Regions from separate parts of the Acutalibacter sp. JLR.KK004 genome, predicted to be linked through region 2. Evidence: predicted binding sites of a transcription regulator. Region 2 holds the regulator's gene; each other region holds the start of a gene.
What was found. The regulator LexA, encoded in region 2, represses DNA repair genes until DNA is damaged. The targets are predictions, from matches to a motif close to CNAACANNTGTTNG.
Positions count from the first base shown of each region.

Region 1: VSQ30_RS04765 (phosphoribosylaminoimidazolecarboxamide formyltransferase) is a predicted target of LexA. The motif match lies at 6,815-6,828, and genes of this name have one in related genera.
Region 3: dinB (DNA polymerase IV) is a predicted target of LexA. The motif match lies at 3,251-3,264, and genes of this name have one in related genera.

Region 1 covers NZ_JAYMNQ010000001.1:821,864-831,645, forward strand. The annotation lists gene VSQ30_RS04720 (transketolase family protein) at 1-191, shown strand, start outside; gene VSQ30_RS04725 (GNAT family N-acetyltransferase) at 342-785, shown strand; gene VSQ30_RS04730 (divergent PAP2 family protein) at 848-1,330, opposite strand; gene VSQ30_RS04735 (epoxyqueuosine reductase QueH) at 1,791-2,453, shown strand; gene VSQ30_RS04740 (amidohydrolase family protein) at 2,446-3,258, shown strand; gene VSQ30_RS04745 (DUF8091 domain-containing protein) at 3,255-4,004, shown strand; gene purM (phosphoribosylformylglycinamidine cyclo-ligase) at 4,147-5,187, shown strand; gene purN (phosphoribosylglycinamide formyltransferase) at 5,181-5,825, shown strand; gene VSQ30_RS04760 (IMP cyclohydrolase) at 5,829-6,554, shown strand; gene VSQ30_RS04765 (phosphoribosylaminoimidazolecarboxamide formyltransferase) at 6,853-8,031, shown strand; gene VSQ30_RS04770 (HAD family hydrolase) at 8,156-8,839, shown strand; gene purD (phosphoribosylamine--glycine ligase) at 9,037-9,782, shown strand, end outside.
Region 2 covers NZ_JAYMNQ010000001.1:2,440,966-2,450,747, reverse strand. The annotation lists gene dnaJ (molecular chaperone DnaJ) at 1-608, shown strand, start outside; gene VSQ30_RS13265 (MATE family efflux transporter) at 793-2,181, shown strand; gene VSQ30_RS13260 (alpha-glucosidase/alpha-galactosidase) at 2,519-3,841, shown strand; gene VSQ30_RS13255 (peptidoglycan DD-metalloendopeptidase family protein) at 4,002-4,826, opposite strand; gene lexA (transcriptional repressor LexA) at 5,334-5,915, shown strand; gene VSQ30_RS13245 (flavodoxin domain-containing protein) at 5,986-6,513, opposite strand; gene VSQ30_RS13240 (TetR/AcrR family transcriptional regulator) at 6,510-7,127, opposite strand; gene VSQ30_RS13235 (5'-methylthioadenosine/adenosylhomocysteine nucleosidase) at 7,376-8,095, opposite strand; tRNA gene VSQ30_RS13230 (tRNA-Leu) at 8,277-8,363, shown strand; gene VSQ30_RS13225 (PSP1 domain-containing protein) at 8,608-9,474, shown strand; gene VSQ30_RS13220 (RNA polymerase sigma factor) at 9,671-9,782, opposite strand, start outside.
Region 3 covers NZ_JAYMNQ010000001.1:749,235-759,016, reverse strand. The annotation lists gene VSQ30_RS04395 (TIGR03915 family putative DNA repair protein) at 1-363, opposite strand, end outside; gene VSQ30_RS04390 (putative DNA modification/repair radical SAM protein) at 519-1,850, opposite strand; gene dinB (DNA polymerase IV) at 1,979-3,178, opposite strand; gene VSQ30_RS04380 (ROK family protein) at 3,412-4,371, shown strand; gene VSQ30_RS04375 (aldose epimerase family protein) at 4,381-5,427, shown strand; gene VSQ30_RS04370 (hypothetical protein) at 5,486-5,866, shown strand; gene VSQ30_RS04365 (bis(5'-nucleosyl)-tetraphosphatase) at 5,891-6,307, shown strand; gene VSQ30_RS04360 (AAA ATPase domain-containing protein) at 6,513-7,451, shown strand; gene VSQ30_RS04355 (stage III sporulation protein AB) at 7,483-7,980, shown strand; gene spoIIIAC (stage III sporulation protein AC) at 8,032-8,226, shown strand; gene VSQ30_RS04345 (stage III sporulation AC/AD family protein) at 8,223-8,600, shown strand; gene VSQ30_RS04340 (stage III sporulation protein AE) at 8,689-9,782, shown strand, end outside.

The sequences.
Region 1 (9,782 bases), 1.6 Mb from region 2:
AGCACAGCGTTATCGGCGGCTTGGGGGAGGCGGTCTGCGCCTGCCTGTGCGAGGAGTGCCCTGTGCCTGTCACCAGAATCGGCGTAAACGACGTGTTCGGACACTCCGGCCCGGCTGTGGATTTGCTCAAGGAGTTCGGCCTCAGTGCGGAAAACATTGAAGCCACTGTGAAGAAAGTGCTGGGGAAATAAAGGCTGCCGAAGCCGGCCTCCCGCCCCACGGGCAAGGCCCGGGGGCCTTGCCGCCCGCGAAGCGCGCCGCCAGGCGGAGCCTGGCGCGTGGGGCGGGGGCTGGAGCAGCAGGGCCTTTATGGGGGAATCCCTACAGGAAGGAGCGGGTTTATGGCAGATATCACCATCCGGGAGGCGCGGGCAGAGGACGCCCAGGCCCTGGCCCGGCTGAACCGGGAAGAAATGGGCTATGGCTACCCTGTGGACAAGACAAAAGAGAAGCTTGCCATGCTGCTGGAAAGCGGGAAGGACAAAATCCTTGTGGCGGAGCTGGACGGCACTGTTGCCGGGTATGTCCACCTGAACGACTATGACGTGCTGTATGCGGATCACATGAAAAATATCATGGGCATTGCCGTTTCCTCCTCCTGCCGCCGCATGGGAATCGGCAGGAAGCTGCTGGCTGCGGCGGAGGACTGGGCCAGGGAAACAGGCGCGGAGGCAGTGCGGCTGGTATCCGGAGAGGGCCGCACAGGGGCGCATGCCTTTTACCGCTCTTTGGGATACAGCGGCAATAAAAAGCAGTTGAACCTGAAAAAGCGAGTATCATTATAAAAAGAGGAGGCCTGCGGCGCGCAGGCTTCCTCTTTTGTATAGGATGGAATGGAAGTTGTTTTTCAAGAAGGGGTGCGGAGAAAATGGGCAACAAAAGCAATGCCAAAGCCCAAAGCCGCGCCGCAGATAACCTCCCGCACCCGGTGCCCCAAGGATTCGTTGAGCCGGGGGATAAGGTCGTGGAGGGCCTTTCTGCTGGCCTCGTCATCGCTTGCCTCCAGGTATTCCACAATATGGTTGATGGCCCGGGCGTGCAGGCCCGCCGCCCAGCGGACGCCTGTTGCGTCATACATGACGATAAGGGCCAGCACAAAGGCCAGGGCGAACACAGGGTGGTTGAAGCCGTACAGATAATAGGAGGTAAGCAGCACCGAGCAGGTCACCGCCGAATGGGAGCTGGGCATCCCGCCGGCCCCGGCCAGGCGGTGGCGGTCGAAAGACTTGTGCTTGATGGTGTCCAGCAGGGTTTTCAAAAGCTGGGCTGCCAGCCAGGAAATAACGCTTACGTTAATAAGGGGGTTGGATAAGAAAAAGGAGAGGTTCATGGTTTTACCGCCTGTCCGCAGGCTCTTACGGAAATAAGACAGCCGCAGGATATAATTTATGAAACGCAGGGATTTTTTTATTGCTCATAGAGTATCATATATTTTTTTGCCTGCCCTGTCAATATGGAAATCGCGGCGGGAGGAGAGATTCCCGCAAAAAGGCTTTAAGCCTTTGCCGGAAGGGGAATTTTACGTATTTTTCCCAGCGGGGCAGGAGTGTCTTGCAATCCCGGGGCGCATGTGATAAAATTTCTACTTGAAATCTTTTGTTGTCCTGTAAGAACCTGTATTCACAACCTGTAACCACCGTCTAAGCGGCCTTTTTGGAGCCACTCTATGTTAAATTTTCTTGCCATGCGCCAGCATGTCTGCGGAAATTTGCCTTGATTGGCCCCAAAAATCCTCGCTCATCCGGCAATTTCGATTATGAATACAGGTTCTAAAACGGAAAGGCGGTATTATGATGGCGCAGCCAGTGAGAAATTATGCCAGGGAAATGGAAAAGCTGGTGGAAAAGCATGTCCGAAGGGGAGAGCGGCCCAGGCTGCTGCTGCACGTCTGCTGCGCCCCCTGCTTAAGCGGCGTGCTGGAATATGCCGCCAGGTTTTTCGACACCTCCCTGGTGTATTACAACCCCAATATCGCGCCAAGGGAAGAATATGAAAAGCGGCTGGAGGAAGTGAAGCGGCTGATATCGGAAATGCCCCTGGAAAACCCGGTGAAGCTGCTGCCCTGCGCCTATGACAACGAAGCCTTTGAGGTTGCCGCCCAGGGCCTGCGGGAGGCCCCTGAGGGCGGCGCCCGGTGCATGGCCTGTTTCCGGCTGCGGCTTTCCTACACGGCAAAGCTGGCAAAGGAGCAGGGCTTTGACTATTTCACCACCACCCTTTCCATCAGCCCCCTGAAAAACGCTCAGGCCCTGGGCGCCATCGGGGAGGAGCTGGGGGAAGAATACGGGGTGGCCCACCTGCCCAGCGACTTCAAGAAAAAAGACGGGTACAAGCGCTCTATAGAGCGCTCCAAGGAATACGGCCTGTACAGGCAGAACTACTGCGGGTGCGTCTACAGCAGGATGTGCGCCGGCCGGCCCGCGGAAAAGGAAGGGGAGAGGCAGAATGGTTGAGCATAACGGGATACAGTACAGGGCGGCGGACGCCCATGCCCACATATACCCGGGGAAGATAGCGGAAAAGGCAACGGCTTCAGTGGGGGATTTTTACCACATCCCCATGCAGAACGTGGGCCTGCCCCATGTGCTCGCAGAGCGGGGCGGGGAAGCAGGGATAGACCGCTTCCTGGTGTGCTCTGTGGCCACCAAAGTGGAGCAGGTGCGTTCCATCAACCAGTTCATCGCGGAGAAGTGTGAAAAATATCCCCAGTTTGTGGGCCTGGGGGCCTGGCACCAGGATGTGGCGGATATCCAGGGGGAAATGGAGGAAATCCAGCGGCTGGGTCTTCGGGGCATTAAGCTGCACCCGGACTTCCAGCGGTTCCAGATAGACGATCCCCGGATGCTTCCCGTATATGAGGAGGCAGCCCGCCGGGGCCTGCCTGTGCTGTTCCACACAGGGGACAGCCGGATGGACTTTTCCTCCCCCAGGCGGCTGATGAAGGTGCTGGAAAAAATTCCGGACTTCACCTGCATCGCCGCCCACCTGGGGGGATACACCGAGTGGGACACAGCCCGGCGGGAGCTGCAGGGCGCCAACGTGTATATTGACACTTCCAGCTCCCTCTTCCTGGTGGAGCCGGAAAAGGCCCTGGAGAGCATCCGGCATTTCGGGGCGGATCACACCATGTTTGGCACAGACTTCCCCATGTGGAATCCCAAGGAGGAGCTGGAGCGGTTTTTCCGACTGGGGCTTTCTGAGGAAGAAAACCGGGCCATCCTCTATGGCAATTTCGCCAGGCTTTTCGGGCTTGCATGATGGAGCTGAGCCAGTCTGCCTTCCTCCAGGCCTGCCGGGAGGAAATGGGGGAAGAACGGCTGCGGGCAGGCATTGGCACCCTGGGGGAAAAGACCCAGCACGCGGTGCTCAAGCGCTTTTTCGGGCCGGAACCAGAGAGCCGGGAGGTGCGGGTGGGACCGTATGTGGCAGACGTTTTTGGGCCGGAGGGCATTGTGGAAATCCAGACCCGGGGCTTTGACCGCCTGCGGGACAAGCTGGACTATTTCCTCCAAGCCGCCCCGGTGACGGTGGTATACCCGGTTCCGGCGGTGAAATGGCTTGTCAGGGTGCAGGAGGACGGCACAGCCGGGACACGCCGGAAAAGCCCCAAGCGCCCTGGGTTTTGCGAAATCCTGCCGGAGCTGTACCGCATAAAGCCGCTTCTGGGCCGGGAGGGGCTGCGGTTCTGCGTGCTGCTTTTAGAAACAGAGGAGTTCCGGCTGGAGCGCCCGGAAATCAAGGTGGGCCGTAAGCGCACAGTGTGCTTTGAGCGTATGCCCATCCGGCTGCTGGACGCTTTATGGCTGGAGCGCCCGGCGGATTACAGCGGGCTTTTGCCCCCAGGGCTTCCCGGAGAGTTTACCGTGCAGGATTTCACCCGCCCTGCAAAGCTTTCCCGGCAGAAGGCCCAGGCCGCCTTAAATGTGCTGCGCACAGTGGGGGCTGTGGAGCTGGCGGGGAAAAAGGGCCGGGCTTACCTCTATAAGGCTGGCGGGGTGTCCTAAAACTCCGGCATAGGCCCTGCTCTGTATAGTGTGTCAATTGACGGGGCAGGACAAATATGGTACAATAGCCGCAGACAGGCCATGGAAACGAGAAAATGTGGGACTGGCAGGGAAACCTGAGGAAAAAGAAGGAGGCAGCGCTATGGAAAGCTACAGCGACAGCTACAAGGCCGCGGGCGTGGACGTGACCGCGGGGTATGAATCGGTGGAGTTGATGAAAAAGCATGTGGCCCGCACCATGATTCCCGGCGTGGTTTCAGGGATTGGCGGCTTTGGGGGGCTGTTTGCCCCGCCGGTGCAGGGCATGAAAGAGCCGGTGCTGGTGTCCGGCACAGACGGCGTGGGCACCAAGCTGAAAATCGCCATGCTTATGGACAAGCACGACACCATTGGCATCGACGCGGTGGCCATGTGCGTCAACGACGTGGTGTGCTGCGGCGCAAAGCCTTTGTTCTTCCTGGATTACATCGCCTGCGGCAGGAACTTCCCGGAGAAAATCGCCCGGATTGTGGCGGGGGTTGCGGAAGGCTGCGTGCAGGCTGGCTGCGCCCTTATCGGCGGGGAAACTGCCGAGCACCCCGGCATGATGGCGGAGGACGATTATGATCTGGCGGGCTTCACCGTAGGCCTGGTGGATAAAGAAAAGGTCATAGACGGCAGCAGGCTCCAGGCCGGGGACGCGCTTATCGGGGTGCGCTCCTCCGGCGTGCATTCCAACGGCTTTTCCCTGGTGCGCCGGGTGTTCGGTATAGGGGACGAAGGGGCGGTTGTGGAAAAACACATGGACGAGCTGGGCAGCACCCTGGGAGAGGCGCTGCTGACCCCCACCCGCATCTATGTAAAGCCCCTGCTGGCGGCGATAGAGGCGGCGGACGTGAAGGCTGTGTCCCACATTACCGGCGGCGGCTTCTATGAAAACATCCCCCGCATGATGAAGGAGGGGCTTACCGCCAGGGTGGAAAAGGCGGCCCTGCCCTCTCTGCCCATTTTCGATTTAATCGCCAAAACAGGCGGCATCCCGGAGCGGGACATGTATAACACCTTTAACATGGGCATTGGCCTGTGCCTGGCTGTATCCAAAGACACGGCCCAAAAGGCCCTGGAGGCTTTGCGGGGCGCCGGGGAGCAGGCGGAGATTATCGGCCAGGTGGTATCTGGGGAAAAGGGGGTTGTGCTGTGCTGAACATAGGCGTGCTGGTGTCCGGCGGCGGCACCAACCTGCAAAAGCTGATTGACGCGCAGCAGGCCGGGAAGATTGAAAACGGCGCTATCCGGGTGGTGGTTGCCAGCCGGGCAGACGCCTTTGCCCTGGAGCGGGCCAAAAGGGCGGGCATAGAGGCCATTGTCCTGTGCCGCAGGGACTATCCCGACGTGGAAAGCTACAGCGAAGCCCTTATCCATGCCTTGCAGGCCCGGGATGTGGATCTGGTGGTGCTGGCAGGGTTTTTAACCATTACAGGGGATAATTTCATAAAGGCATATGAAAACCGCATTATGAACGTGCATCCCGCCCTGCTTCCCGCCTTTGGGGGGAAAGGGTTTTATGGCCTGCATGTCCACGAGGCTGTGCTGGCCCGGGGCTGCAAGCTTACAGGGGCCACAGTCCACTTTGCCAACGAGGTGTGCGACGGCGGGCCTATCATCCTGCAAAAGGCGGTGGAGGTAAAAGACGGGGACACCCCGGAAACCCTCCAGCGCCGGGTGATGGAGGAGGCGGAATGGGTGCTTCTGCCCCAGGCCGTCAGCCTGTTCTGCGAGGGCAGGTTACAGGTCAAAGACGGGAAAGTGAACATCTTAGCGGAACAGAAGAAAGGGGAATGACAGATGAAGCCAGTCAGCATTTATGAAGAACTGCGGGGCAATTCCTATCCCGGCAGGGGGATTGTCATCGGCAAAAGCGGGGACGGCAAATGCGCCGTTACAGCCTATTTCATTATGGGCCGCAGCGTGAACTCCCGCAACCGGGTGTTCGTGGCAGAGGGGGGCGATATGCGCACCCAGGCCTTTGATCCCGCTCTGCTTTCCGATCCCTCCCTGGTGATTTATTTCCCCGTGCGCATGTTCGACGGCGGCATGATTGTGACAAACGGCGACCAGACCGACACCATCTATGACAAGATTGCCGGGCGCCCGGACTGCATAGCCCCCGGCTGTTTTATCCGCGCCCTGCTTACCCGCACCTTTGAGCCGGATCCCCCCATCCTCACCCCCCGGATTTCCGGCATTATCGACTTAAAGGACAAGGGCAACTACTGGCTGTCCATTTTAAAGAGCACAGACGGCGACGGGGACTTTGCCCAGCGGCAGTTCTTCTCCTATGAGGCAAAGCCCGGCCTGGGCCATTTCATCCACACCTATGAAGGAGACGGGAACCCGGTGCCCTCCTTTGCGGGAGAACCCACTCCGGTAGAAATCCCCAGCGAAATTGACGGGTTCACACAGGGCCTGTGGGAAAGCCTCAATGAGGACAACAAGGTTTCCCTGTTTGTGCGCTTTATAGATTTGGAAAGCGGCGCTATGGAAACGCGGATTGTGAACAAGAACCAGTGATATAATGGCGCAATATCCTGGGGCGGGCTGATGCCCGCCTTGAGAGCACCCCTTGCGGGGCGGTTCTCTCAAGCTCTTTCCGGCCACAGGCTTTTGCTTTGCAAAATCCTCCAGGGGAACACTTACGCTGGTTCCCCTGCGAGTGAACGTGCCGCTGGCACGTCCCCTCTACCCTTCCAGCGTTTCGCGCTGCTGGAAGGGCAAGACCTTGGGACTCTGTCCCAAACCCTGCAAACCCTTTTGGAAAAGGGTTTGACCCGAAAACTAATTTTCTTTTTGCAGAAAGGTTGTGCGTTAGATGGCAAACGAAATGTTGTTAAAATATGGCTGCAACCCCAACCAGAAGCCCTCCCGCATCTTTATGAAGGACGGCGGGGAACTGCCCGTACAGGTTTTAAACGGCAAGCCGGGCTATATCAATTTCCTGGACGCTTTTAATAGCTGGCAGCTTGTGAAGGAGCTGAAGGCCGCCACCGGCCTGCCTGCCGCCGCGTCCTTCAAGCATGTAAGCCCTGCCGGGGCCGCTGTGTATGCGCCCCTTTCTGACACCCTGAAAAAGATTTATTTTGTAGACGATCTGGAACTTTCCCCCATTGCCAGCGCCTATGCCGCCGCCAGAGGGGCAGACCGCATGTCCTCCTATGGCGACTGGGCCGCTCTTTCCGACACCTGCGACGCCTCTACAGCCAGGCTGCTGGCCCGGGAGGTTTCCGACGGCGTTATCGCACCTGGCTACACAGAGGAAGCCTTGGAGATTTTAAGGAAAAAGCGCAAGGGCGGCTATAATGTAGTGCAGATAGCCCCTGCCTACACCCCGGCCCCCACCGAGCACAAGGACGTGTTTGGCATCACCTTTGAGCAGGGCCGCAACGAGCTGAAAATTGACGAAAGCCTCCTTGAAAACCTGCCCACCCAGAACAAAACCCTCACAGCGGAGGCCAAGCGGGATTTGATTGTCTCCCTCATTACCCTGAAATATACCCAGTCAAATTCGGTGTGCTATGTGAAGAACGGACAGGCCATTGGCGTGGGCGCGGGCCAGCAGAGCCGGGTACACTGCACCCGCCTTGCAGGCAATAAGGCGGACAACTGGTACCTGCGCCAGTGCCCCAAGGTGCTTTCCCTGCCCTTTAAAGAGGGCATCCGCCGGGCAGACCGGGACAACACCATTGACGTATACATTGGCGACGAGTATATGGACGTGCTGGCAGACGGTCAGTGGGAGAATTTCTTCACCGAGAAGCCGGAGGTTTTCACCCGGGAAGAGCGCCGGGCTTGGCTGGACACCATGAGCGGCGTGGCCTTAGGCAGCGACGCCTTCTTCCCCTTTGGGGACAATATCGAGCGCGCCCGTAAATCCGGCGTGGAGTTTATTGCCCAACCCGGCGGATCCATCCGGGATGACAACGTGATTGCCACCTGCGACAAATACGGCATGGCTATGGCTTTCACAGGCATCCGCCTGTTCCACCACTAACCAGCGTGACGCTGGACCCGGGACGCGGGGAGCTGGCTTTGCCCGCTGCGGGGCAGGGGTGGGCATACGCTTGTGGACGCGCAGGGAACGGGTTCCCGGGGGTGGCCGGGGAAAGGGATGCAATATGCGCAAGGCTATTTTTTGGGATTTTGACGGGACGCTGACAGACGGACAGCCCACTTGGCGCAGGTGCCTGGTGCTGGCGCTGGGGGAATCCGCCTCGAAATACGGGGTGATGGAAGAGAAGCTGCGGCCATATTTGAAAAGCGGCTTGCCCTGGCACCCGGACGGCGACCAGACCTTGACCGGGGAAGCGTTCTGGGAGTGCTTAACAGCAAAATTCGCAGAAGCCTATGAGGCCCAGGGCGTGCCGTCCCTCCTGGCGGCGGAGGCCGCGGGGCGGATGCGGGAGGTTGTGCAGGATGAGAGGCTGTACCGGGTGCGCCCGGAAGCGCCGGGGGCCTTGATGGCCTGTGCCTTTAAGGGATACAAAAACTACATCCTCACCAACAATTTCCCGGAATGGGAAGGGCTGCTTGACAGGCTGAAGCTACGGCATTACTTTGCCGGGGTGGTGAACTCCGGCACGGTTGGCGTGGTGAAGCCTGACGTGCGCATCTTCCGCAAGGCGGAGGAGGCGGCGAACTTCCCGGGCCGCATCTGGATGGTGGGGGACAATCCCATTGCTGACATACGGGGCGCGAAAAATGCCGGGTGGGGCGCCATCCACATAACAAAGCCCGGCTATCCCCACAGCGGCGCCGATTATACGGTGCAAAGCCTGGAGGAAATCCCGAAAATTTTGTAACCCGGTTTTTAGGTCAAGCCTTTTTTCAAAAAGGCTTGCAGGGTGCGGGACAGAGTCCTGCGGCCTTAAAAGGGCCTGTCTTTTAGGCAGGCCCCCTTCCGGGGCAGAAGGCTTTAGCAAGTCAATGCGTGAAAACACATAAAAATCACAGCAGAACAAAAAAATTACTGTGCAAAAATTGGAAAGGGGCCTGGACAATGGATATTCTGGTAATCGGCAGCGGCGGGCGGGAGCACGCCATTGTGCGCAAGCTGAAGGAAAGCCCGAAGGCAGGAAAGCTGTACTGCGTGCCGGGCAACGGCGGCATCGCCTGCGACGCCGCCTGCGGGCCGGTGGGGGCCATGGACAAGGAGGGCGTGCTGGCCTTTGCGAAAGAGCACAAGGCGGATTTTATCTTTGTGGCCCCGGACGATCCCCTGGCCGCGGGCATGGCAGACTTTTTGGAAGCGGCGGGCTTCCCCTGCTTCGGGCCTAACGCCAAGGCGGCGGAGATTGAGAGCAGCAAGGTGTTTTCCAAAAACCTGATGAAAAAGTATGGGATACCTACGGCGGCCTATGAGGTGTTTACGGAACAGGGCGCGGCGCTGGAGTACATCCGGGAGCAGGGGAAATATCCCGTTGTTGTCAAGGCGGACGGCCTGGCTTTGGGCAAGGGCGTTGTGATTGCGCAGAACGAACAGGAAGCGGAAGAAGCCCTGCAGTCTATGATGGAGGACAAGATTTTTGGGGACAGCGGCAGCCGTGTGGTGGTGGAGGAGTTCCTCACCGGGCCGGAGGTGACTGTGCTGGCCTTTACAGACGGGAAAACCCTCTGCCCCATGGCCTCCTCCATGGATCACAAGCAGGCCTATGACGGGGACAAAGGCCCCAACACCGGGGGCATGGGCACCATCAGCCCCAACCCCGCCTACACAAAAGAGGCGGCACAGCGCTGCATGGAGGA
Region 2 (9,782 bases):
AGCGCACCCCCTTTGGGGTGGTGCAGTCCTCCCAAACCTGCGACCGCTGCCGGGGCACAGGCAAGCTGGTTGAAACCCCCTGCAAAACCTGCGACGGCAAGGGCCGCGTGCGCCGGAAGAAGTCGGTGGAGATAAGCATCCCTGCCGGCATAGATGACGAGCAGATTCTGAACGTGGGCGGCAGGGGCAACGCCGGGGCGAACGGCGGGCCTAACGGGGATCTCCATGTATATGTCTCTGTGCGGCCCCATCCCATTTTCCAGCGCCGGGGCACAGACGTGCTGTGCGATATGCCTGTCACCTTCACCCAGGCAGCCCTGGGCGCAGACGTGGAAGTGCCCACCCTGGACGGCAGGGTAAGCTACCATATCCATGAGGGCACCCAGCCCGGGGATGTGTTCCGCCTAAAGGGCAAGGGCATCCAAAGCCTGAACGGGCGCTCCCGGGGGGATCAGTACGTCACCGTAACCGTAGAAGTGCCTAAAAACCTTTCCAAGCGCCAGAAGGAGCTGCTGGCAGAGCTGGATAAGGCTTCCGACGACAAGAATTACCAGAAGCGCAAAAACTTTTTCTCAAAGCTTAAGGGCCTTTTTGAGGACGGCATCTAAACGGCTTTGAGATTTCCCAGCTTCCCGGCCCCCGCAGATTTATGCCTGCGGGGGCTTTTCCTATAAAAAATCCTCCTGGCCCCCTGAGGTATAAAAGGACGCTCCCCTTAACGCGGGGGGCTTGCAAACCCTATGAAGGGATGGTATAATAGTTGCAGATAAAACTATTTTAGGAGTGAGAGCGTTGCATTTTGTAAATGCCCAGCGTGTGTGCAGGGGAATGGAAATGGGGGAGGTGCCCCCGGAGAAAACCATTATCCGGGACGTGCTCCATGTGGCCTGGCCCTCGGTGCTGGAGTCCTTTTTCGTAGGCCTTGCGGGCATGGTGGACACCATCATGGTAGGCGCGCTGGGGTCTTACGCCATTGCCGCGGTGGGCCTCACCACCCAGCCGAAATTCTTAGGCCTGGCCCTTTTCCTGTCCATGAACGTGGCGGTTTCTGCCATTGTGGCCCGGCGCAAGGGGGAAAACGACCGGGAAAGCGCCAACAGGGTGGTGCGCATGGTGCTGCTTATCACCGTCCTGCTTACGGCAGTGATAAGCGCGGCCTTTGTGGCGTTTGCAAGCCCCATTGTAGCCATGGTTGGCTCCCAGCCGGACACCCACGAATACGCGGTGGACTACCTGCGCATCATCATGGGCGGGCAGATTTTCTCCACTGTGTCCCTGGTTTTAAACGCCGCCCAGCGGGGGGCGGGGAACACCCGTATCGCCATGGTCACAAACCTGATTTCCAACATTGTAAACGTGCTGTTCAACTACCTGCTCATCGGCGGCAACTTCGGCTTCCCAGCCCTGGGGGTGCGGGGCGCGGCCTTAGCCACAGTGATTGGCACCATCTGCGCCTGCGTGCTCAGCATCTGCTCCGTATTACATAGGAACGGCTTCGTCTACCTGGGCGCGGTAAAAGGCTGGCTGGCAGACAAGCTCAGTGTCCGCTCCCTTTTAAGCGTTGGATCCAGCGCTTTTGTAGAGCAGGTGTGCCTGCGCATTGGCTTCCTGCTTTTCTCCATGACCGTGGCCCATCTGGGCACCACAGAGCTGGCGGCCCACCAAATCGGCATGAACATGATGCACATGTCCTTCACCTTTGGGGACGGGCTGTCCGTAGCCTCGGTCACCCTCATCGGCCAAAGCCTGGGGCGCAAGCGCCCGGACATGGCCAAGATATACGGCAGCGTGGCCCAGAAAATCGGCCTGATCTGCGCTTTTGTTGTGGCGGTGTTCTATTTCTTCTTTGGCAAATCCCTGTTCCTGCTGTTCTCAAACGAGCAGGTCATCCTGGATTATGGCGCAACGATTATGCGCGTCTTAAGCGTCATGCTTTTCTTCCAAATCCTGCAGGTGGTGCAGTTCGGCTGCCTGCGCGGGGCGGGGGACACCCGCTTCACCGCCATGGTATCCCTCATAAGCGTCACCTGCATCCGCCCGGGCATAAGCTGGCTGCTGTGCTATCCCCTGGGCCTGGGGCTTGTCGGCGCGTGGCTAGGCACCTTCTGCGACCAGTGCGTGCGGTTCCTCATGAGCTTTGTGCGTTTCCGCAAGGGCCAATGGACAAAGCTGAAGCTGTAACAAGGCCGTGGGATTCCATCCCACACCCTGCAAACCTTTTTTGAAAAAAGGTTTGATCCAAAAACCAAATAAAGTGCCCGCCCAAAAGCGGAACCCCGGAGATGGCAGTCTCCGGGGTTTTGAGTTTTAGCGCTTTTTGTCAAAACAGCCTTGCCCTTTTTCTTTGAGTGTGGTATAGTCAGGACAGTTGGAAACAGCGGCTATAGTTAACGCAGTTCAAAAGAGGTATTCTACCTCTTTTGAACCAGGCGGCTCAGCCGTTCAACTTGAAAATCGGGATCTACCGATTTTCAAGTGCGTTTACTATAAGCCGCGGGAAAGGACTGAAAAAACGCAGATGAAAAAAATCACCTTTATGGGCGCTGGCAGCACAGTGTTCGCCCGGAATGTGCTGGGAGACTGCATGTGCAGCGAGGTCCTGCGGGACTGGGAGTTTGCCCTCTATGACATCGACGGCGTGCGGCTTTCGGAAAGCGCGGAAATTTTAGGGGCCATGAACGAAACCCTGGGGGGCCATGGGAAAATCACCACCTACCTGGGGGTGGAAAACCGGAAGGAAGCCCTGCGGGGAGCGGCCTTTGTGGTCAACGCCATCCAGGTGGGGCTGTACGATCCCTGCACCATCATCGACTTTGAGGTGCCTAAAAAGTACGGCCTGCGCCAGACCATTGGCGACACCCTGGGCATTGGCGGCATCATGCGCGCCCTGCGCACCATCCCCGTAATGGCGGACTTTGCCCGGGATATGGAAGAGGTGTGCCCAGACGCCTGGTTCTTAAACTACACCAATCCCATGGCCATGCTCTCCGGCTACATGCAGCGCTATACAAATGTCAAAACCATAGGCCTGTGCCACAGTGTCCAGGTATGCAGCGAAGGGCTTCTCAAGGCCCTGGATATGGAGGATAAGCTTCCGGGCCGCAAGGAGCTTATCGCCGGCATCAACCACATGGGCTGGCTGCTTGAAATCAAGGACAAGGACGGGAATGACCTGTACCCGGAAATCCGCCGTCGGGCTAAGGAGAAGAACGCAAAGGAACAGCACAAGGACATGGTGCGCTTTGACTACATCGACAAGTTCGGCTATTATTGCACCGAGTCCAGCGAGCACAACGCAGAGTACAACATGTTCTACATCAAATCAAAATATCCCGAGCTTATCGGCCGCTTCCAAATTCCCCTGGACGAATACCCCCGCCGCTGCGTGGATCAGATTAAGAAGTGGGCCAAGCAGCGGGACGAGCTGCGCCAAAGCCACCAGCTTCAGCACCAGCGTTCCCGGGAGTATGCTTCCCACATCATGGAAGCCATTGTCACCGGTGATCCCTACCAAATCGGCGGCAACGTGCTGAACACCGGGGGCTTAATCGAAAACCTGCCCCAGGATGCCTGCGTGGAGGTGCCCTGTCTTGTAGACGGCATGGGCATACACCCCTGCCGGGTAGGCCGGCTGCCTGTGCAGTGCGCCGCTATGAACATGACCAACATCAACGTGCAGCTTCTCACCATCGAGGCCGCTGTCACCGGGAAGAAAGAGCACATCTACCAGGCCGCCATGCTGGATCCCCACACCGGCAGCGAGCTGGATATAGACGCCATCATCAAAATGGTGGATGACTTAATCGAAACCCACGGAAGCTGGCTTCCCCAGTACCACTAAAAACCACAGTAAAACGGCAGGGAACCGGGCAGCATGCGCCGCTGTTTCCTGCCGTTTTGTGCGTCTTAAAAGTTTTTGGGGATTCTTAAGGGGTGTTTTTCAAAAACACCCCTTAAGCCGCCGGAGGCAAAACCCCAGAGGCAAACCCCGGAAGCAAAAGCTAGTTCTTTCCCTCCAGCACGCTGCGGGGATCCATGCAGGCCCCGTCCCGGCGCACCTCCAGGTGGAGGTGGGGCTGCTGGGCAGCTTCCTCAGGCACAGCGGTGATGGTGCCGATAGCCTGGCCCATGGACACTACGTCCTCCGGCTGCACCAGGAATTCCTCTCCCACGCCGCAGTAGTAAAACATATAGTCCCCATGTTCCACAACAATGACGTTGCCCAGCATACTGTCCGTATACGTCTCCTTCACAATGCCGTTGCCGCAGGCCAGCACCTGCTCCCCGCTTTCAGCGGCAATGTCGCACCCAGCGTGGACGCGCCAATCCTTCATAGTTTCAGAGTACATAGGCGCCCCGGAGCTGTAGGCCTTGTCAATCTGCTTGGAGGCCACCGGATACAGCATTTCTGTGCTGATTTCATAGAGCGGGGCCGTAGCGGGCACCTGGGAAGCCTCGCTCTCCTCAGGCGCGGGAGTGGGAGATGGGCTTTTGGTGGGGGCAATTTTCTTAGGCGTGCTGCCGGCTAACTTCGCCCCGGCCGAGGCAGCGGAGGAGGTTTTCCCGGAGGGGACGGAGGAGCTGGCGCTTTCCTTTTTAGGCGCTTCCGGATCGTCGTCTTTCAGGACGTTCTGGCCGCTGCGCACGTCCTCTTCCTGCTGCTCAACCAGCGCGGGATCTGTAGAGGCGTCCTCCGGGCCAAGATAGTCCTGCACTGCGTCATAGGTGCTCCAGGCGGCAATGCCCACCGCCACCAGACAAACAGCCAGGGCCAGATAAAAGCCGTTGCGCCTTGCCTTACCTTCTGAGAATCGTTTTCCATTCATGGTGGTTCCATTCCTTTCGGAGTAAAATACATTTTGCATGGCAACTGTATTCTGGCCCGCCCAAAAAGGAAATATACACAAAAGGAAGAAAGGCCGAGAAACTTTCGGCCTTTCTTCCTTTTGCTTGAGGGGTATTATTGAGGAGGGTTAGTTCACGCGGCCTAAAAGAGGCAGCCTCTTTTGGGGGCGTTCACTATAGAACATGTATCTCAAGAAAAGGTGCGGTCCATTTCTTTTGAGTACACCTCTATTATAAACCTTTTTTCCAAAGAGTTGTTACGGCCTTGTGAATAAACCTTAAAGAAATTCTGCCGGATTTGTGAATTTTCCCGAAAACTGTCGAAAACGCACCAGAAAAATTTTGAAAAGTTTTCAAACAAACGTTTCATTTTCAGAGAACATATGATATAATACAAATAAGAAACCTTGGTGTGGCCTCTCATAGGGCTATACCCCTCGTATAATCCGGGCGCTTTCCCCTGCCCATTTTCCACAGGAGGCATGGCAATGGAACCCTTAACGAAAAGCCAGCAAAAAGTTTTTGATTTTTTACGGGAGCAAATGCCCTCCGGCATCCCCCCCACTGTGCGGGAGATCTGCAACGCCACAGGCTTGCGCTCCACCTCCACAGTCCACGCCCATCTGAAAACCCTGGAAAAGCTGGGCTACATCACCCGGGAAGCTGGGCTGAACCGCTCCATCCGCATTGAAGGCAGCGAAGCCGCCGTACAGGTGCCCATTATGGGCAAGGTAACGGCAGGGCTGCCCATCCTGGCAGTGGAGGACATAGAGGGCTACATCCCCTTCCCCCAGAAAACCGGCAAGGAGCTTTTTGCCCTCCATGTCAGCGGCCTGAGTATGCGGGACGCAGGCATCCTGGACGGGGATTACGTAATTGCGGAACGGGTGCCCACAGCGGAGGACGGGGACATTGTGGTGGCCCTGCTGGAGGATGAGGCCACCGTAAAAACCCTGTACCGGGAGGAGGGCCGCGTCCGCTTGCAGCCGGAAAATCCGGATTTCTCCCCCATCTACGCCAAAGACGTTTCCCTGCTGGGAAAGGTTATTGCCGTGATACGGTATCTGTAAAGGGGAACAGCTTTCAAACAGACAAGGCGTGATACTTGTGTAAAGCATCATGCCTTGTCATGTATAGCCGCTATCTGCCCACCCGCAAATAGGCTTCCAGTTCCCGCAGGTTTTCCCGCTCCGCCTTGCTGAAGGAAGAAGCCACCGTCTGGATCGCTTCCTGATCCTCCGGCGTGGGATTTTTCTTGGCGCCCAGCATCTTGCGGAAAGCAGCCATCATGGCCTTGTCCACAAAGCCCATTTTTTCATAATTCAGCCCGCCCCACAGGTAAAATGCAGGCACCCGCTCCCTCGCCTCTGGAGGGACATTTTGCTGGACAGCCCGTTCAATCCCCACCGGATCCGGGGGCATGGCCCCAGTAAAGAATAAAGCCAGGCGTTTCCCCTCCAGCCTTGGCGCTTGTCTAAAAAACCACTTGGCTCCAGGGAGAATCCCGGCCCGCAGGCCGCTGCCAAAGGCAATGGCGTCAAATGTGTCAAGGGATATAGCTTTACGGCCTTTATAGGGAACACACGCGCAGCTCAAGTCTTGGGCCAGCCACTGGGCATATTGGGCGGTAAAGCCTGTTTTCGAGTGGTAAAGTATCAAAGTTTTCATGGGTTTCCCTCCTCTGTTCCGGCGGCGAAGCCCTGCTGCCGGGTGAATTGCCGCAAATGTGCCATAAAGCGGGGCTGGGCTTCCTCCCAGCTTTCACAGGTGTGCAGCAGCAAAAACACCCCGCCGTAAAAGCCCAGCGCCATGGCGGCAGGATCTCCCTGGGGGCACTTGCCTTCTGCCATCAGCCGCCGGAAAATCTCTTCCTCCACCTGTAAAGGGTAATCCCTATACAGTTTTTGATACACAGCCCCAGCCAGCTCGTGGGCATATTGGCTTACCACCAGCAGCCGGCGGAACTGGCTGTTCCAGGGATCTTCAAAGAAATACCGGAATATTCCGGCAAGGGTTTCTCCCAGCGGGGCAAGGCTGGACTGCCCGAAAACGGAGAGGTCATCTTCGGTGGAGAAGGGCAGACCCTGTGCCTGGAAATATTCCTGGGCCTTTTCCCAGCATAACTCCACCAGGCTGTCAAAAATGGCCTGTTTGCCGGGAAAATAGTGGTACAGCGAGCTTTCCCGAATGCCCACAGCCCTTGCCAGCTCCCGCACTGATACTGCGTCATAGCCCCGCTGGGAGAAAAGCCCCAGTGCCTCCCACAAAATTTTTTCTTTCATCTGCAAACGTATTCCTCCAAACGAACAACCGTTAGTTTCTATTATTATACTAACGATTGTTCGTTTTGTCAAGGGGCTAGGGCTTGTTTGAAGATAGAGCGCCTGCAAAAAAGAGGGCGGCACCAGCCACCCTCTTTAGAACCTGCCTGCCATATTTCAACCGAGCATGACAAGTTATATAACTTTACACGATTTTCTGACAATAAAGGTTCTGCCTTTACATACAAAATCTGACAAGCAACACGCCTTTACAGCCTTGGCAGCACCGCGCCCAGCAGTTTTCCGGTCTTTTCTGCGGCCATTTTGGTGAAGGCTGGGAAATCCATGGGAGAATCGTCGTTGGCGCAGTCGGAAATGGCCCGGAGCACCGCGCAGGGCACGCTGTTCATATAGCACACCTGGGCAATAGCCCCGCCCTCCATCTCCACAGCATGGGCCTCAAATTTTTCCTGTAGGAACTGGTTCTTTTCCGCGTCAGCCACAAAGACATCCCCAGTGCAGATAACCCCAAAGTGCGCGCCGCCATAAATGCTGCGGGCTTCCTTCAGCAGCAGCCCGGCAGCTTCCTCGCAGCAGGGCAGCAGCAGGATATCCTCGTTTTCCCCGCTTGCGCGGCGGATAAACAGGGTGCCCAGGGGATCGCCCATGGCAGTGGTGTCGAAATCATACTGCACGCAGGCAGCAGCCACCACCAGATCCCCAATGTGTACCTGAGGCCCCACGCCTCCCGCCACGCCCACGTTGATAACAAGCCGGGGGCTGTACCGCAGCACCATAGTCTGGGCGCACACGGCGGCGTTCACCTTGCCGGGGCCGCATTCCGCCACCACGCAGGCCACGCCCTCCAGGGTGCCGCTGTGAAAGGCAAGCCCGGAAAATTCCTCCACCTTTTCTTCCTGCATGGCAGCAAGCAGGGCCTCCACTTCTGTCGCCATGGCGCCGATAATGCCGATAGGTTTTTCAGCCATAGGAAATACTCCTCCTCATTTAAATTAGTTCATAAAACAGTTTCGTCTCAGTATACCATAAATCGCGCCAGGGGAAAAGGGGGGAAGCAGTCGAAAAAAATTTGCAAAAGCTGTTGACTTTTATACCAGCAGGTGCTATAATAAACAAGCGCTCAGGAAAGGGCGCAGATGAATATGGTATGCAGGTATGGCGGAATTGGCAGACGCGTATGGTTCAGGTCCATATGAGCGCAAGTTCATGCAGGTTCAAGTCCTGTTACCTGCACCAAACCTGCGGTGGGCGATAGGCGCACCGCAGGTTTTCTTTATTTTCTGTAGCTTTCAGCAAGCGGTTCCTTTGGCTGGGGCCTGCTTTCTTTGAGAAAGCCCTTTGGCTTTGGGGACGCGGCGTCTTATCCTCATCTTGGAGAGGGACAGGCGGCTACAATATTGGTAAAGTGATATGGCCTGCTTTCCCTTTGGGGCGGGGCATATTAGGAGGGCTTTGGCCCTTTGGAAAGGGGAAGCTGTGTATGGCCGAGGTAATCGGGGTACGCTTTAAAAATACAGGCAAGGTATATTATTTTGACCCAGGCCAGGAGCGCCTGGAAAAGGGCGACATGGCCATTGTGGAGACAGCCCGGGGCGTGGAGTGCGGCGAGGTTGCCATGGGGAACCGGGAAATCAGCGACGAATCCATTGTGCAGCCCTTGCGCCAGATGGTGCGCAAGGCCACCCGGGAAGATATCCAGCGAGTGATGGAGAACCGGAAAAAGGAGAAGTCTGCTTTTAAGGCATGTGAAAGGCGCATTGCCAGCCGCGGGCTGGAGATGAAGCTGGTGGACGTGGAATACACCTTTGACAACAGCAAAATCCTGTTCTATTTTACCGCCGATGGGCGGGTGGATTTCCGGGAACTGGTAAAGGACTTGGCGGGGATGTTCCACACCCGCATTGAACTGCGGCAGATTGGCGTGCGAGACGAGGCCAAAATGCTGGGGGGCATGGGGATCTGCGGCAGGCCCTTCTGCTGCGGTTCCTTTTTAGGCGGCTTCCAGCCTGTTTCCATTAAAATGGCAAAGGAACAGGGGCTGTCCCTGAACCCGGTGAAGATTTCCGGCACCTGCGGGCGGCTGATGTGCTGCCTGAAATATGAGCAGGAGGCCTACCAGGATCTGCTGCGCACCACTCCCAAGGTGAATGCTTTGGTGTCCACCCCGGACGGCAAGGGCGTTGTGATAGACACAAACCTGCTGACCCGGAAGCTCACTGTGCGGCTGGACAAGGATCCGGACGCGGCGCCCAAGGTCTTTCATGCCGACCAGGTGAAGGTGCTGCGGGACGGCAGGGTGAAAGTGGACAAAAAGGAGATTGAAGAGCTGAAGGATCTGGAAAACTGAGGCTGGCCTCCGGCGGGGAAGGGGCATTGCCCCCTCCACCCCCACCACTTTTGAAAAAGTGGACAAAACTTTTGATTTATTGAAACTGTACTATATTGATTCTTCTCAAATAAATGCTTCTTTGAAGATTTCATAATGATATTGCGGCCCATGTACCCGGCTGGCCTGCGGGCGCATGGGCCGTTTTTCGGGATTTTCAAGTGCGTTTGCTATAGGACAGGGCGCGGCCCAGGCGCTTTTTGGACTTTTGCAAATGCCTGCACACTGTGGCCTTGCCGATGCCCAGGGCTTTGCCTGCTTCCTCCATG
Region 3 (9,782 bases), 1.7 Mb from region 2:
GAGCAGGGCCTTGTTCACAGCGTCCACATCGCTGTTGACAGCCAGCCGGGCAGCCCTGCCCCCCTCCTTGTAGCCCAAAAGCAAAAAGCGCAGCAGGCGCATTTCCTTTTCCTCCATACAGGTGAGGAACCCCCGGCGTGCCATGTCCCACACCTCTGGGGAAATCTTTTGGGGGACGGAGCGGGCCACCCTGTCCGCAAGGGCCTCCTCCGTCACGATTTCCCGCACCGGGAACAGGGTGGCCTGTGGCTCGTCCAGAGGCTCGATTCCCAAAGGCAGGGCTTTGTCGAAAAAGCATTGGGCCACACAGCACAAAAAGCCTGGAAAACTGCCGTCATACCGATATACAACTCCCTGTGCCATCCTTTTCCCTCCTTTCTCTTGCGGTTCCTGGATAAAATCGTCCAAGCGGACATTGATGAATCCACCTGAAAAACACAAAAATTCCGTCCATCCGTTTTACGAATGCATCACCTTCTTCAAAGCTAGCGCGGGTCTTTAGGGGGTGAGCCTCTGCCCTAAATCTGCCCTGTCAGCCGCTGCACCTTATCCGCCGGGGTGGGGGCAAAAAGGGAAAGCTGCTCCGGGGCGGAAAAGGCTTCCCCCTGCCAGCTTTGCAGGGAGGCGGCGTTTTGGGCAAAGCCCCGCTCGCTGATGGCCCCGGCTATTACCGCCGGGTTATCCATGGGCAGGGGAGAAATGCTTTTGCCCTTGCAGGTGATGAAGTACCGGGCGCGCTTGAGCACCACCCCCAGCTTTTTCAGGCCCTCAAAGTCAAGCTGGCAGTACCGCCGGGCCGACCGGATGCGCATGGCGCTTTTCACCCCGATGCCCGGCACCCGCAGCAGCATTTCATAGGGGGCCTTGTTTATTTCCAGGGGAAAATGCTCCATGTGGTTTACGGCCCAGTTGCATTTGGGATCTAAAAGGGGGTTGAAGTCCGGGTGGGCGTCGTCCAGGATTTCCCCGGCGGCAAAGCCATAAAACCGCAGGAGCCAGTCTGCCTGATAGAGCCTGTGCTCCCGCAGAAGGGGCGGGGGCGTGGAGCGGGCAGGCAGCAGGCTGCTGTTTTCCACCACAGGCATGTAGGCGGAAAAGAACACCCGCTTTAAGCTGTACTTTTTATAGAGGCCCTCGGTGAGGTTTAAAATCTGCCTGTCGCTTTCCGGCGTGGCCCCGATGATCATCTGGGTGGACTGCCCCGCAGGCACAAAGCGGGGCGCGCCCCTGTACACCGCCAGATCGTGGGCATTCTCCTGGATGCCGTCCCGTATCTGGCCCATGGGCTTTAAAATCTTCTCCTTGCTCTTTTGGGGGGCCAGCAGGGAAAGGCTTTTCTGGGAGGGCAGCTCAATGTTCACGCTCATGCGGTCGGCGTAAAACCCCAGCCGCTGGGTTAAAAGGGGATCTGCCCCGGGGATGGCCTTTACATGGACATACCCCCAGAACTTTTCCTTTTCCCGCAGCATCCGGAGGGTTTGCAGCATCAGCTCGCAGGTGTAATCTGGGTTTTTTACCACAGCAGAGCTTAAAAACAGGCCCTCAATATAGTTGCGGCGGTAAAACTCCATGGTGAGCCTGCACAGCTCCTCCGGGGTGAAGGTAGCCCGGGGGCTGTCCGCTGTGCGGCGGTTCACACAGTAGGCGCAGTCAAAGGCGCAGTCGTTGCTTAAAAGCACCTTTAAAAGGGAGATGCACCGCCCGTCTGCCGCAAAGCTGTGGCAGATGCCCGCCTTCACCGCGCTCCCCAGCCGCCCGGGCACTGCCGGCCTGTCCACCCCGCTGGAGGTGCAGGCCACGTCATACTTTGCCGCGTCTGTCAGCACCTCCAGCTTTTCCATCAGGTTCAAACGTCCTCTCCCCTTTCCTTCTGTTTTGGCTCCCCCATGGCTTCTGCTTCCCTGCCCGGACGGTGCATTTCTTCCTTTAAGGAAGAAATGTGCAGGGGCGAAGCCCCGCAAAACCGGCGCAGCCGGTTTCACCGTCCGGGGGGCTGCTGTTTATCGCGCTCCAGCCCCAAGGCCCGGCCCACGCTGTCTTTCCCGAACCGGGCGCGCAGAACGTCCACAGCCGTCTCCAGCTTTTCCCGGCGCTCTGTGCCATCCTCCTGGGAAAAAAGGCTGAGCTGGGCCTCCCCCGCGTCCACCAGATGCCCGGCCCGCAGGCCCAGCAGGCGCACAGCCCACCGCCTGTTTTCTTTGTGGTACAGGGCAAGGGCGGCCCGGTATAAGGACTGGGAGTCGCACACAGGGGCGGGAAGCTTCTGCTGGCGCTGGTACTCTTCAAAGTCCGCGCTGCGCACTGTAATCTGCACTTCTCCGGCCTTCAGGCTGTGCTTGCGCAGCCGGGCCGCCACAGTTTCCGCCAGATCCAGCAGGGTGCAGCGGATCTCGCTTTCTGTGGTGATATCCCGGGGCAGGGTGGTGCTGTTGCCGATGGACTTCACTTCTGTCTCCCCGTCCACAGCCGCCACCGGGGCATCGTCCAGGCCGTTGGCATATTTCCAAAGGGTATCCCCCAGCTTTCCCAGCATTTGGCGCATGGCAACAGGCTTCATGCGGGCAATGTCCCCGATGGTGTGCAGGCCGAACTTCCCCAGGGTTTTCGCCGTCTGAGGCCCCACAAACAGCAGATCCGTACAAGGCATTTTCCAGATAACCTCCTCCATGGCCTCCCTGCCGAACACTGTCACCGCATCGGGCTTTTTATAATCGCTTCCCAGCTTTGCGAACACCTTGTTGTAGGAAACCCCGATGGAAACCGTCAGTCCCAGCTCCTCCTTCACAGCCCGGCGGATGCTGTGGGCAATCTGCTCCCCGTCCCCGAAAAGGCTGCCGCTGCCGTACACGTCCAGCCAGCACTCGTCCAGGCTGAAGCTTTCCACCCGGTCGGTATAGCGGCTGTAAATCTCCTTGGCGAGCCTGGAGAAGCGGGCGTACCGCTCGTGATGGGGCGGCAGGATTTGCAGGCCCGGGCACTTGCGCTTTGCCTGCCAGATTGGCTCCGCTGTTTTCACGCCCTTTTCCTTTGCCAGCATGTTTTTGGCCAGGATAATCCCATGGCGGCTTTTCTCGTCCCCTGCCACTGCCATGGGCACGTCCCGGTACTGAGGCGCAAAGAGGCACTCCACAGAAGCATAGAAATTGTTCATATCCACGTGCAGAATCCCGTTTTCCATGGCCGCGCCCCTTTCATTTGCTTTCTACAGCCTTTATTATAGAACATATATTCTTAAAAAGCAAGGGTTTTCCGAAATTTTGTTCTCGCCTTGTTTCCCGCCGGGGAACCGGACAGGCCGGGGAAAAGTTCTTTCAAAATTTCACAAAAAGTGTTTGCGTTGCACCCCAACATATAGTATAATTGGGGCAAGGGAAGATCCCCTGAATTTCTTTTGTGAAGGAGTCATGTTTTATGTACTATCTTGGCATCGACCTTGGCGGCACCAACATCGCCGTGGGCATTGTAGATGAGGAAAATAAAATCATTGCCCGCGCCAACAGCAAGACCCAGACCGAAAACGCGGAGCAGGTGGCGGACGCCATGGCGGAAACAGCCCGCAAGGCTTTGGAAAGCGCCGGGCTGACCCTGGCAGACGTGCCCTGGATAGGGGTAGGCTCTCCCGGCACTATCAACAAATCCACCGGCATTATTGAATTTGCCAACAACCTGCCCTTTAAAAACACCCCCATGCAGGAAATGCTTTCCCAGCGCCTGGAGGGCAAGCAGGTACTGATGGAGAACGACGCCAACGCCGCAGCTTTCGGCGAGTACATGGCGGGCGCCCTGAAAGGCTCTGACAACGCTATTGCCATCACCTTGGGCACTGGCGTTGGCGGCGGCATTATCATCAACCACAAAATCTATTCCGGCAGCAACTTCGCCGGCGCCGAGCTGGGCCACACCGTTATCGTGGTGGACGGCCGCCCCTGCACCTGCGGGCGCCACGGCTGCTGGGAGACTTACGCTTCCGCTACCGGCCTTATCAAAACCACCAAAGAGCATATGGCGGACGCTCCTAAGGACTCCCCCCTGTGGACGCTGGCCGACGGCAGCATGGACAATGTAAACGGCCGCACCGCTTTTGACGCCATGCGCCAGGGCGATCCTGTGGGCAAGGAAATTGTGGACGAGTATATCCATTATTTCAGCGTGGGCCTTATTGACATGATCAACATCTTCCAGCCCGACATCCTCTGCGTGGGCGGCGGCATCAGCAACGAGGGCGAAACCCTGCTGGCCCCTGTGCGGGAGTATGTAGAGAAAGAGCAGTATGCCATGAATTCCACCAAAAAGACCACTATCTGCCGGGCAAAGCTGGGCAACGACGCAGGCATCATCGGCGCGGCCCTGCTGGGCAAGATGGAGGACTAAAATACTCCCATGCCTATTTCTGTAAAAACTTTTGGCACTTTGCCTGACGGCAGGGAGGCAAAGCTTTACATCCTGGAAGGCCCGAAGGGGCTTACTCTGGAAGCGACGGATTACGGCTGCCGCGTTCACCGCCTGTGGGTGGCGGACAAGCTTGGAACCCCGGGAGACGTGGTGCTGGGCCACCGCACCCTGCCCGAATATTTCGGGGCGAACTTTCAGGGGGCCGCGGTGGGCCGGTATGCCAACCGCATTGGGAACGCGCTGTTCCATCTGGAGGGGAAAGCTTATCCTTTAGCCAAAAATGATGGGGAAAATTCCCTGCATGGCGGCCCGGGAGGCTTTCACCAGGTGCTGTGGCAGGCCAAAGCCCAGGACGGGGAGGAGCCGCAAATCACTTTCTCTGCGGAAAGCCCGGAGGGAGAGGAGGGCTTCCCCGGCAGGCTTTCTGTGACGGTGGCTTACACCCTCACAAAGGACGGGGCGCTGCGCATGGAGTACAGCGGCACAGCAGACAAGCCCACGCCTTTTAACCCCACCAACCATTCCTTCTTTAACCTTTCCGGGAATCCCCAGGCGAAAATTTTTGACACCACCCTGCAAATCCATGCCGGGCAGGTGACAGAGGTAACAGACGATCTCATTCCCACAGGGACGCTTCTGCCTGTACAGGGCGGGCCGCTGGACTTTACTTCCCCCAAGCCTTTGGGCCAGGATATGTTCGCGGACGACCATCTGATCCAGGTGTGCGGCGGCTTTGACCACAATTTCTGCGTGGACGGGGAGGGCTTCCGGAAGCTTGCCGAGGCCTTTGAGCCGGAAAGCGGACGGGTGATGGAGGTGTGGTCGGACATGCCCGGCGTGCAGCTTTACACCTTTAACAAGGCGCCGGAGCCTTTAACCGGCAAGGACGGCAAGGCCATGGAGCCTCACACCGCCTTCTGCCTGGAAACCCAGTTCTATCCCGATTCCCCTAACCAGCCGGGCTTCCCCTTTGCCTTCTTAACCCCGGGAAAAGCTTTTGCTACCAAGACCGAATACCGTTTCTCCATACGGTAAATCCTTGTACTGTACCGGGCCGCCTGGGCGGCCCGGTTTTTCACAGCATGGAGGTGACATGATGAAACGCATAGCCGCTCTTTTGACATTGCTGCCCGCCCTGCTCTTTGCTGCCTGCGGCGGGAAAGATATCGCCCTCACTATCTACGTGCCCCCTGGCAGCGGGGAGGAGTTCGCCTATTCCCACGAGGAAATCTCCTCCGATGGGGGCAGCATTACCCTTTCCTGCGGGGAGGGGCTTGGGGACACAGAAGTGGCCCTGCTGCCTGTGGACGACACCCGGCCCCCAGAGCCTTTTTATCTCACCCCCGGGATGCCTGTCACTGTGGAGGTGGAAAAGGGCAAGTGGTATAAGGTGGGGGTGAGGATGGAAAACACCGGGGACAAGGATGCCAGCGTCTCTGTGCAGGTGCAGGGCGCAGTGGCGCGCATTGAATAACCCCCCTTGGAAAGGAGCCGGAACATGAAAAAAGAAAAGTCCTGCGGCGCCATTGTCTACCGGCAGCGCGATAGCTGGGTGGAGGTGCTGCTTATACGCCACAAAAACGGGGGCCACTGGGCCTTCCCCAAGGGCCACGTGGAAAAGCAGGAGACAGAGGAGGAGACTGCCCTGCGGGAAATCCGGGAGGAAACCGGGCTTACGGTGAAGCTGAACACCGCTTTCCGCCACATGGTCACCTACAGCCCCAAGCCGGGGGTTTTAAAGGATGTGATTTATTTTGCCGGGAAGGTTTCCGGCGGCGACCAGAAGGCCCAAGAAGAGGAGGTTACCGGCATGAAATGGGAAACCCCTCAGCAGGCCCTCGCCAGCGTCACCTATGAAAACGACCAGGAAACCCTCCGGGCCTTCCTGCGCTGGTGGGAAAGCCAGCCTTTGTAATACACCCCCGCTTCTGCCCCGCGCCCTGTGCGCGGGGCTTTTTTTGCCTTCCGCGGTTCCCGGTTCTAATCCCCCGGCCTGTCCCATAGATATAGACAGAACGGGAACAGGCGCACGAAGGTTTTTGGAGATTCGTAAGAAGTTTTTCCTTAAAAAAGGTTCTTACGCCGCCGGAGCCATGTACATCAAGAAAGGGGGAAGCCGCATGGATACCATGGGTTTTGACAGGATTGCCAGGGAACTGCCTGCCTACCGGGACAGGCTTTTGGGCGTGGAGGACAGCGTGAAGGCCCAGGCCTTTGACATACGCTTCTGCCTGGGCCAGCCGGTAAGCCTTTGCGGCAGGGACGGCATTTTCTTCCTCACAGAAGGGGGCGGCGCCACCCGGGCGCTGACAGGCGCTTTGCCCGCTGTGACGGCGGAAGAGCTGCAGGCGCTGTTTTTACAGGTGTGCGGGCACTCGGTGTTCAGCCACGAGGAGGAGATCCGCCAGGGCTATGTATCCTTTGGGGGCTTCTGCCGGGCCGGGCTGTGCGGCACGGCTGTGCTGGAAAACGGGAAAATCAAAACCCTGCGGGACATCACCACCCTGGTTTTCCGCATCCCCCGGGAGCGCCAGGGCTGCGGGGACAGGCTCTTTCTGGAAACCGGGGGGCTTACGGGCGGGGTGCTCATAGCCGGGGAGCCTTCCAGCGGCAAAACCACCCTTTTGCGGGACATTGCCCGGTCTTTGTCTTTGGGGAAATTCGCCCCGGCTAAACGGGTGGCGGTGCTGGATCAGCGGGGGGAAATCAGCGGGCCATGGGACTTAGGGCCATGCACCGACGTGCTTAGGGGCTGCCCCAAGGCGCTGGGGCTGGACATAGCCCTGCGGATGCTCTCCCCAGAGGTGGTGGTGTGCGACGAGCTGGCCCCTGAGGATTTCGCCCCCCTGCAAAAGGCGGCCTTTTCCGGGGTGACCCTTATCGCTTCTGTCCACGCCGCCCCGGGGGATCTGCTGCGCCGCCCGCTGTGCCGCCGGCTTTTGGGCACGGGGGCCTTTTCCCTGGCGGTAACTTTGGCGGGCCGCGGCCATCCGGGGGAAATTGCCGCCATAGAAAGCATGCAGGGCCTTACAAGCCCCTGCGCGGAGGATTCCAGATGAAGAAACACGAACATGCCGCAGCCGGGCGTACATGCCCCGGCTTCCGGATATGATGAAGCTTTTAGGCAGCGCTTTCCTGCTGCTGGGAGGCCTGCTCTGGGGCTTTTCCAAGGCCCGGGAGCTTTGGCAGCGGGAACGGCTGCTGGGGCAGTGGCAGCGGCTGATTGAATCCCTGAAAACCGGCGTAAGCTTTGCCGCCCGGCCTTTGGGGGATCTGATACGGGAGGACGGCTCTCCCTTCTGCCGGGAAGCCGCCGCCTCCCCCCTCTTTTCCCAGAACCCCCAGCAGGCCCTTTTGCAGGCGGGGAACCGGCTTTTGCCCCGGCAGGGGGACAAGGCCCTGTATCAGGGCTTTGCCCAAGGGCTGGGGGCAAGCGACGCCGCCGGGCAGCTTCGGCACCTGGAGCTGTATGCCTCCCTTGTGGGCCAGGCCCTGCTGGAGGCCCGGGAGGAGCGGGACAAGCGGAGCCGGCTTTACATCTGCCTGGGGCTTTTCGGCGGGCTGACCCTGTGCTTACTCTTGCTTTAGGGCATGCCCGCTCAAAGCCAAAGCATCCCGGGGAAAGGAAGGAACAGGAACGTGGAAGTAGACCTGATTTTTAAAATTGCGGCTATCGGCATTATTGTGGCGGTTTTAAACCAGCTTCTCATCCGCTCCGGCAGGGAGGAGCAGGCCATGATGACCACTTTGGCGGGGCTGATTGTGGTGCTGATGATGATAATTAACGAGATAAACGCCTTGTTCCAGGCCGTGAAGGCCATTTTTGACCTATGACCGCCTGGGCTGTCTGCGCCCTGTGCGCCGCGGCCTTTGGGGCTGTCCTGAAAAAAAACAACCGGGAGCTTTCCCTGCTGCTTACGGCGGGGGCGGCGGCGCTGCTGCTGCTCTCCGCTTTAGAGGGCCTTGCCCCCCTTGTTTCCCGGCTGGAGGACACAGCGGCGGCCCTGCCGGGGGAATATGGAAAAATCATGCTGAAGGCGGTGGGCATTGCTGTGACAGGGCAGTTTGCCAGCCACACCTGCAAGGACGCCGGGGAATCTGCCCTGGCCTTTGCCGTAGAGCTTTCCGCCAAGGCCGCCATCCTGGCGGCGGCCTTTCCCCTGATTACCCAGCTTTTGGGATATGTGGGGGAAATTCTGGGGGCATAGGCAGAGCGCTGGCACGCCCCGCAGCCCCTTTTAAAAGCAAGGAAAACATGTCTGGGGCTTCTAAAACAAAGGAAAGGAGGGGGCCGTCATGGAGCGAACCGCAAAAACAAAGCTGCTGGCTGCCGTCCTTTCCTGCCTGGTGATGTTTGTCCTTCTGGGGGCAGGCACAAAGGCCCAGGGTGCAGAGGCGGAAAGCCTGCCGGAGCAGATTGCGGAAAAAAGCGGCCTGACAGAAGCCATGGACAGCCTGGACAGGGGCACAAAGGCCCTGTTAAACCAATGGGGGGCAGATAATCTGGGGGAAGAGGGCCTGGATGGCGGGAGAATCTTTCAGGCCCTGTGCGCCCTGGTGCAGGAAAAGCTGACAGGCCCCTTAAAAGCCTGGGGGGCTGTTCTGGGCGTTCTGCTGCTGTGCCGCCTTGCCGGATGCATGGAGGAAGGCTCCCTCAGCCCTATGGTTCCTCTCATCGGGTGCCTGGCCTGCGCCGCCATAACCCTGCCTGCCATCCTGGCCCTGCTGGCCCAGTGCGCTGTTACGGCGGAAAGCGCCTCTGCCTTCCTCCTGGCCAGTATGCCCGCCTACGGGGCCTTGCTTGCCGCTTCCGGCAGCGTGGCGGCAGGCAGCGCCTACACCTTTCTCACCCTGGGGGCGGGCAGCGCCCTGCCCCTGCTTTCCTCCGGCCTGCTGCTGCCCCTGCTGCGGATATATCTGGCCCTGGCTGTTTCCTCCGGCGTTTCCGGCATGCCGGTGCAGAGGCTTTCCGCCAGCCTTTACAGCTTCATAAAGTGGATGCTGGTGCTGGCGGTTACCCTGTTTTCCGGCATCCTCTCCATCCAAACCATCCTTAACACCCACATAGACGCTGCCGCCGGAAAAACCGTGAAGCTGATTGCCTCCTCCGCCATCCCCATTGTGGGAGGGGCGCTGGGGGACGCGGTGGGGGCCATTCAGAGCAGCGTGCAGGTGGTGCGCTCCGGGGCCGGGGCCTTTGGGATGCTGGCGGCGCTGTGCATTTTCGCCCCGTCCATAATAGAGGCTTCCATCTGGGCCGGGGTGTGTACCATGGGGCAGATAGCTGGGGAGCTTTTTGGCGTTCCTGCTGCCGCCGGGCTTTTAGGCTCCTGCGCCTCGGCGGCAAAGCTGGTGCTGGCAGTGCTTGCAAGCCTTTGTGTGGTGTGCAT